Regions from separate parts of the Sporosarcina soli genome, predicted to be linked through region 1. Evidence: riboswitches for the same ligand, from Rfam matches in the RefSeq annotation. Region 1 holds a riboswitch; the other holds the start of a gene.
What was found. Region 1 has a riboswitch for lysine ahead of ACFPRA_RS04635 (amino acid permease). Riboswitches for the same ligand answer to the same signal wherever they lie in the genome.

Region 1 (4,221 bases):
TCAACGATCAGGTTTTGCAATAAAGTGATGAAACGATTTGGAGGTGTTTGCATGGATAATCTAAACTTTATGGGAACAGGGAATTGGTTAGGGATACTTTCCTTGATATTGATTGTACTTTGCTTTTATTTCAGCCTATCTTTCTTCCAATACTTAAAATTAGGCGATGAACGGCTTATTAAACAGTCTAAATTTGCAGCAGTCTTTTTTCTTGCACTGAGTTTGTTAATACCTGCAATATTTAATTTTTATGTCTATTATCAAATGATGAAATAATACCAGTTTTTCATTTTAGATTTACCATAACCGAATGCAAGTGTTTCAGAAGTGTCTCTGTACTTGGAAGCTTTAAGGTGAATTTTCATAGAACTATATACAGAAAAAAGCCAGGTGTTAAGACATGTTAAATCGTCATAGCACCTGGCTTTTATTATTCTTTATCAAAATCGCAATCTTTCAACGGAATCAATTTTGTTTTATATTTCACTTTATAGACCAGCCAAACGATGAGGAAAAGGGGTAACCCGATGTAGGAAACGAGTGCACCGTTCCAATCGATTTCGCCACCTACGAAGGCTTGGAAGTTTTGTCCTAAAATGATGAATGTACAAAGGACCAATGCCAGTAACGGACCGAATGGGAAAAATCTTGCCCGGTACGGAAGGTCGTCGATATTGCCGCCTTGTGCAAGATAGGCCCTGCGGAAACGGTAATGGCTGACAGCGATGCCGAGCCATGTGACAAATCCGGCCATCCCGGAAGCGTTCAGCAACCAGACATAGACGGTCCCATCTCCGAAGAACGTGGATAGAAATGCAAGGGAGCCGACAAGCGTCGTAGCAATCAAAGCATTGACTGGCACACCTCTTTTATCCAACTTGCCAAGGAATTTAGGCGCTTTGCCATCCCGCGCCAAGTCCCAAAGCATACGCGTAGATGCATACATACCGGAGTTACCTGCTGACAAGACCGCTGTTAGGATAATGGCGTTCATGACAGATGCGGCAAAAGCGAATCCGGCCCGTTCGAAAACGAGGGTGAAAGGGCTGACAGAAACGGATTCACTCAGTAAACGCGGATCCGTGTAAGGTAAGATCATCCCGATGACGAAAATCGATAAGATGTAAAAAAGAAGGATACGCCAGAAAACGGTGCTGACCGCTTTCGGGATTGTTTTACCTGGATCTTTACTTTCTCCGGCGGCGACACCTAGTAATTCCGTACCTTGGAAAGAAAAGCCTGCCGCCATGAAAATCCCTAAAATCGCAAAGAAGCCGCCATTGAATGGTGCATCTTCAATCGTGAAGTTGGTGAAGCCGATCGCTTCGCCGCCCATGATGCCAAAAATCATCAAGAAACCGATGATGATAAAGATGATGACGGTGATCACTTTAATGAGTGAAAACCAGAACTCCGCCTCACCGAATCCTTTGACGGACATATAGTTAAAGCCGAACATGATGAGTAGGGCGAGTGCACTCCAAACGAAGGAAGGGCTATCCGGAAACCAAAATTTCATAATAAGGACAACTGCAGCTAGTTCCGCTGCAATCGTAATGGCCCAGTTATACCAATAGTTCCAGCCGATCGCAAAACCGAATGCCGGATCGACGAATTTGGTGGCATATACTTTGAATGAGCCAGCGACAGGCATATAAGCCGCCATTTCTGCAAGACTTGTCATTAAAAAGTAAACCATAATACCAACAGCCGCATAAGCGAGCAATGCGCCGCCAGGTCCTGCTGTATGGATCGCGCCACCGCTCGCGAGGAAAATCCCCGTTCCGATCGATCCCCCAAGTGAGATCATCGTTAAATGACGTGCTTTCAGCGACCTTTTCAACTGTGGTGCGTTGGATGATGAAGATGTTTTTGCCAAATTGTATTCTCCTTTATTTGACGGAAGGTTGCAGGCTTAGACATATAAAAAAGCCGACGAAAAAGATCGACGGCTGGTTGTCATAAGTCCGAATAATCCTTCCGAAGATAGTTCTCCACGTTGTTCGAAAAACGTGACAATGATGTCCCTATTCGAAAACATCACCAGCCCGGATTGTCAATGAACGATCCACACTTCGGCAACTCATCCTTTCAAACGGAGTCGAAGATGTCATTGCATCTCGTCCGATCTACTCTTATAAGCTGCGGCCTCTATCCCATCAGTGCATGGGAGTATTGAATTAACAATATTAGTATAGGGAATGGAAATGGATTAGGCAAGGGGAAAGCCCTTTGTCTTTTCCTTCGCAATTTTCACTATTAAAGGAAAAGAAACCTTTCTCTATGAAAATAGGGAGACAGAACGGTGCGTGTCACGGATGGCATCGAATGGAACGAAGGATCTGGCACTTGTTTCTGCTGACCTATTAGTTTTGTTAGTTGGCATATTTCACTGAAAAGACATGAAGCACAGCATAATGATGGGCCGTGATTCTCTGTTTGGTTGTATAATCATGACGGATTGAAATTCTACTATAGGTTGGACAAGCAAAGGCTAGCTGGAGGGGAAAAAGAATGAAAGCAACGATTGGTGTTTTAGGTGATACAGCCGTTTCAAAAGTAAATCAATACCGTACAAGTAAAGGGAGCTATTTCATATTGACAATGATGGGAGGTTTTTTTGTCGGATTTGGAATCATTCTCATTTTTACGGTGGGCGGTTTGCTCGGTCCTACTGGTTTTGCAGGAACAAAAATAATCATGGGACTCACATTCGGCATAGCCTTAAGCCTGGTGTTAATGGCGGGCGCCGATCTGTTTACGAGTAATAATATGATCCTGATGATTGGCACATTGGCGAAGAAAACGACTTGGCTTGAAACGATCCAAATTTGGCTTTTCAGCTATATTGGCAACTTTGCTGGCGCCGTTCTTATTGCGGCACTTTTTTTCTATACAGGGCTTGCCACGGGAGGGACGGCGGATTTTCTGAACATGGCGGCAGCCGACAAGATGAATGCCCCATTTATGGAGTTGTTGTTTAGGGGGATTCTGTGCAATATTCTCGTCTGCTTGGCCGTTTGGTGCTCCTTCAAATTGAAGGAAGAAACCGCGAAGTTGATCGTCATTTTTTGGTGTTTATTCGCCTTTATCACATCTGGTTTCGAGCATAGTATTGCAAACATGACCTTGCTGTCCATTTCGCTAATGGTTCCGCATCCTGAAACCATTACACTGGCTGGTTTGGTAGCAAACTTGGTGCCAGTCACAATCGGTAATGTGATCGGTGGCGCTATATTTATCGGAGCGGGTTATTGGTTCGGAAATACGGAACAGAAAAAAGGAATCTAACATCGTCAAATATGAGGGTCACTTTTTCACTCTGAAGCGCATTCTATACACATAGAAGAAAGATAGCCATACTTAAAATGATTCGAAATTATTTTGCGAGAATGTCTCTTTTTTTTTTAGCGAAAAATCACTTGCGAAAATCGAAAAAAGCTACTATTGTAAGGAAGGAAAATTTGAATCGAACAGTTTTAGAGGTTATTAAAGGAGAAATCTAGACGATGTTTGGGAAAAATAATCGTATCCGAAAAAAAGTATATCAATCCATTGAAGGGTTAACGGATGAACAGTTCAACAAGATCCCTACAAACGGAGGGTGGTCACCAAAACAAATATTCGAACATCTGGTTCGAATGGAAACGTTGATTGCCACGAAGATCGCTGAAGAACTGAAAAATCCTGATAGCCCAAAATGTACAAAGAAACCACTTGCGCTTACGTCGGGCCGTTTATTGAAAGTGGAAGAGCCAGCGGATACCGTGCCGACGGAAGTGTACAAATCGATTGTCGAGATGAAAAATGAACTTTATGAATCACGTCTCTTCTTATTAGATGTCTTTGAGTCTGCAACGATGGATGTTCTTTGTGAGAAATCATTCAAACACCCTCATTTGGGGCAAGTTCCTTTAATCCAATGGTTTTCCTTTGTCGGATTGCATGAAAAGTGGCATTTGAAACAATTGAAAAAAACACTTGAAATGAATGCAAAGTGAGAACTTATCGAACACCTTCTTCCCAAGCGATTGAGAATCGCCTGGGAAGAAGGTGTTTTTTCGTTCAGGCTACAGAAAAGGGAAGATCGTCGAGTGCTTTATATGAAAACGACATCAATGAAACTTGGCTCGCATGCAATAGTACATTGTGTGAGGAAGAGGTGTTTTTTGGGATTTCCTCTCCGGACTTGTACAACTATATTCGTTTGCCTTTATTCAT
Region 2 (4,221 bases), on a different contig from region 1:
CCTCATACGGCACAATCTGTTCTTCACCGTTCCAATGATGGGTTACCAGACCGTTGATTTCATGGATGCCGCGATAATCCGCCCACATCATATATTGATAGCTCACATATGCCCCTGTGACAACCACTGCAGCAATCGCGATAAACCTTCTTATTTTCCGTGTTGTTTCATAAAAAGGAAAGAGGAACAGCAGCAATAAGAGCAGGATAAACCCGATGGAAAGACCGCCGATGTAATCCGTAGAAGTGGATTCAAACAACAAAAAATAATTGTTGGAAAATGTCTGTTCTTTCAGATCCTCGTATCCTTCATAGGAAAGAAAGAGGGCGGGAACGATGCCAACAACATAGATATACGCCCAAATCCATCGAAGACCTTTTTGCTTCGCCTGCCACATATTGGTTCTCACTATATGACCAACCATATAAAGCGGCAGGCTAATGAAAAAAATGCCGAACAGCGAAGCTTTGTAATCCTCTCCGAGCGTGAGTAAACCGCCTAGTGCAATGAACAGGCTAAATATGATTAGTAAAATGCCGAAAATCCTTCTCATCTTTTCACCTCCCTTTCATCTACGTGAAAACCTGTCGGGAAGATTCAATAATACACACATAAATATGACGATAGAGCTCTCGTGTTTTAGTGGGGGAGCGCGAACAAATCAAAAAAGGAACACATGTACAAGTGACATGAGTTCCTTTCTTTGATACGTAAACGCATGTACGATTGACATGCGTTATACGTGCCATTTTTATGATATTCATTATCGCAAGAATATATATTTTTCTATACCCTGCAATGGTAGGATGGAGTCTAGTAAATTTAATTTCCATCGATAGAGCTTCTGACAGTTATCAGACTGTAACCTCATCATAGATTGACAATGTACGCTGAAGTGCATGCAATTGTTCGTCGTTCAAAGGAATCATCGGCAAACGAACGCCACCGACTTGAACTCCTTTTAGGTTCAATGCCGCTTTTAATGGTGATGGATTCGGAGCAGCAAAAAGTGCGTTCATCACTGGCAACAGTCTACGGTGATCTGAAGCCGCTTCTTTGATATTACCCATTTTGAAGTTTTTGATCATCGTTTGCATTTCATTGCCTATAATATGAGCTGCGACGGAAACAACACCTACGCCACCAATTGATAATACAGGGATCGTTAAGCCATCATCGCCACTGTACAAGGAAAAATCTGTCGGTGTCTGCTCAATGATTTCAGCCATTGCATCTAAATCGCCACTCGCTTCTTTAATGGCGACGATATTCGAAATTTCGGCAAGGCGCACGACTGTATCGACGGCAATATTGGCCATCGTTCGTCCTGGTACATTGTATAGCATGACAGGTAAAGAAGTGGCTGCCGCAATTGTTTGAAAGTGTTGGAACATCCCTTCTTGGCAAGGTTTATTATAATAGGGAGCGACGAGCATAACGCCGTCAACACCTATATCTTCTGCTAACCTTGTCAGTTCAACAGATTCCCTTGTATTGTTTGAACCCGTTCCAGCAATTACGGGCACTCTTCCATTGATGACTTTTACTACAAATTTGAACAATTGGACCTTTTCTTCAGTCGTTAAAGTCGGAGATTCTCCAGTTGTACCTGATACGACTAAACTATCTGTTCCATTGGCGATTAAATACTCAATCAAGTTCCTTGTCGCTTCAAAATCAATATCTCCGTGCTCATTAAAAGGAGTCACCATAGCTGTTACAATTTGTCCGAAATTCATCATTTCTCCACATCCTATCAATTATTTTAAATAAATAGAGGGAGAAGGGCAGCTTGTAAATCAACGCAAAAAGCAACAACGAAGGGTCGCTGCTGCAGTGAAATAATAGATTATTTCTTTGCATAAGATAGCCCTCCATATAGTTTCCTATATGACAATTCTGTGCTTATTCAACCCAGAACCAGCTTCGAGATAATGAGCTTCTCTCCACTTCGGCAAATCCCCCTTTTCACAATCTTCATAGGACCTCATTATCCTCTGATTGTGTACTAATGGTCTTTGCGCCTCTATCCTTACTTCAAGAGTTCGAAATAAGTAAATGTTTAATTACCCTCACTATATACGGAATTAGTTACAATTGCAAGTCGAAGATGGAATTATTCATTTAATTTTGAATAAAGTCGGCCTGAAGTAGTGTGATGGAATAAAAGGGATGCTGAAATTGGTGCGTGGATAGTTGTCATTCTATTTTACTTTTGAGAAAAGCCAAAAAACTGTGCCCTGCAAATTGATAGCGGGGAAATTAGTATATCTGTACATGGATACGAGGTTCTACCGTGAATGAATGGGATATGCTCTTCGGCAACTTTGGCTAATAATTGAATCGTATGTTCGCTTCGTGTTATAATTGATCTAATAATCTGAAATTAGTTTCGGAGGTGTTTTGTAAATGGTTGTTGCATGGGTCAGAGAAGAAACAACGCCTTATGGTGGAAGCTTGGTGGATCAGGACGGTTTGTGGAAAAAGGTGATTGGGGAACTGTTTGAAGATTTTCTATTATTTTTTGTTCCCGAGCTACATGCGCAGATTGATTTTGGTAAGAGTCCAGACTTTTTGGATAAGGAGTTGTTTCAGGAAATTGCGGATAAGAAAAAAGGCCGGCGTTTTGCAGATCGATTGGCAAAAGTTCGGTTGAAAAATGGAAAAGAGCAATGGATTCTCATTCATATTGAAGTGCAAAGTAAAAAAGAAACAAATTTTCCTGAACGTATGTTTCAATACTTCTACCGTATCTATGACCGTCATCAAGAAAAAATTGTTGCCATCGCTGTTCATACGTCACCTAGTAAAAATGCCATTCCTGACCGCTTTACATACGATTATTTAGGCACGCAGCTACATTATATGTATAGAAATTACCAGACGGAAGCTTATTCAGACGAGGAACTGGAACAATCTGATAATATTTTTAGTAAAATCGTATTAGCTGCAAAAGCTTTGTATCAAACAAAAGATGAAGAACACCAACGTTATTTGTTTAAAAGAAAGCTAATGCGTGAACTTATCCGCAATCAAAACTATACACGCACAGCAGTTCAGGCTGTTTTTCATTTTATTGATTACTTGTTACAATTACCTGACGCGTACACAAAACAACTATCGGAAGAAATCCGATCAATGATTAGAAAGGAGACGGAGCTAATGGAACTGTATAATAAAGAAAATGCTTCCCCGACGATTAAGAATGTTTTTGATTTGGAGTTAGAAAAGGGAATCGAGCAAGGAATAGAACAAGGCGTGAAAAAAGTGGTGTTGGAGATGTTGAGAAAAGGAACATCAACTGATTTTATTGCAGAAGTAACACACTTGGAAAAAGATGAGATTGAGAAGTTGAGGGAAATGCTACAGTAAAAACAGGATTCTTGAGAAGTTCACTTGGTTTTGTACAATCAAGCAAAGATAAAAACCAACCGACGCCCATTTACAACAAAATGGACGTCTTTTTTCATTTGCTAATACGCCTTAAAAACTTTTTAAAAAATCTTTGAAACTTTTTCTGGAAATCTCCGTCTATACGTTGCTTGATTGACAGTGGAGGTAAAGTTATGTGGAAGATTGCTAATAGAGTGTGGTTACTTGTGTGTTTGCTCGTTTTCATAAGTGTGGGTGCGATTTGGATTTTGGTAGAGTCGCAAGGCACAGTGTTCGCGCAAGATACGGATCGTTTTGTGACGAAGCGGGTATTTGAGCGAGTGCTGACATTGCAGGAGCGTCAGCCGCTTTATATGAAGGGGGCGGTTTTGACGCAGATAGGCGAGTTGGCTGCGGATCAGCCTGTTGTGATCATAGGTGAGGATGAGGTGTATTATGAGCTTCGATTGGGAAATATGCCGGCCTTTATTCGTAAGGGGGAGGCGCCGGTTGAAAAAAAGAAGCTTTTGACCGTTGTCCATCCGGAGCGGTTCGCTGCTGTCCGGACGTTGCAAAAAACCGCAGTTTACGAGACTGCTGATTTGCGGAGCGGCGTTATACTGGAGTTGGAAGAAGGTTATCGTTATCCTATTGTACGGGAGGAAGAGGATTGGTATATCCTTACAATTGGAGAGAGGCCGGGCTATATTGCGAAGCAGACCGTTGCAATGGATGTGGGTCTGCCGGTGCTTGTCTACCATCAGGTTTTGCCGCTCGAGTTGATGAGTACGATGAATAGTACAATTTCCTTGGAATCGTTTGAACAGCAGATGGAGTACTTGGCGGATC

Region 2: it holds a riboswitch for lysine, as region 1 does, so the genes downstream of both, dapA (4-hydroxy-tetrahydrodipicolinate synthase) here and ACFPRA_RS04635 (amino acid permease) in region 1, are expected to answer to the same signal.

Annotation. Positions count from the first base shown of each region.
Region 1 covers NZ_JBHSNO010000005.1:70,987-75,207, reverse strand. The annotation lists gene ACFPRA_RS04640 (hypothetical protein) at 52-276, shown strand; gene ACFPRA_RS04635 (amino acid permease) at 431-1,879, opposite strand; lysine riboswitch at 1,980-2,162, opposite strand; gene ACFPRA_RS04630 (formate/nitrite transporter family protein) at 2,515-3,291, shown strand; gene ACFPRA_RS04625 (DinB family protein) at 3,510-4,001, shown strand.
Region 2 covers NZ_JBHSNO010000015.1:253,666-257,886, reverse strand. The annotation lists gene ACFPRA_RS20235 (hypothetical protein) at 1-553, opposite strand, end outside; gene dapA (4-hydroxy-tetrahydrodipicolinate synthase) at 855-1,739, opposite strand; lysine riboswitch at 1,860-2,037, opposite strand; gene ACFPRA_RS20225 (Rpn family recombination-promoting nuclease/putative transposase) at 2,410-3,372, shown strand; gene ACFPRA_RS20220 (polysaccharide deacetylase family protein) at 3,567-4,221, shown strand, end outside.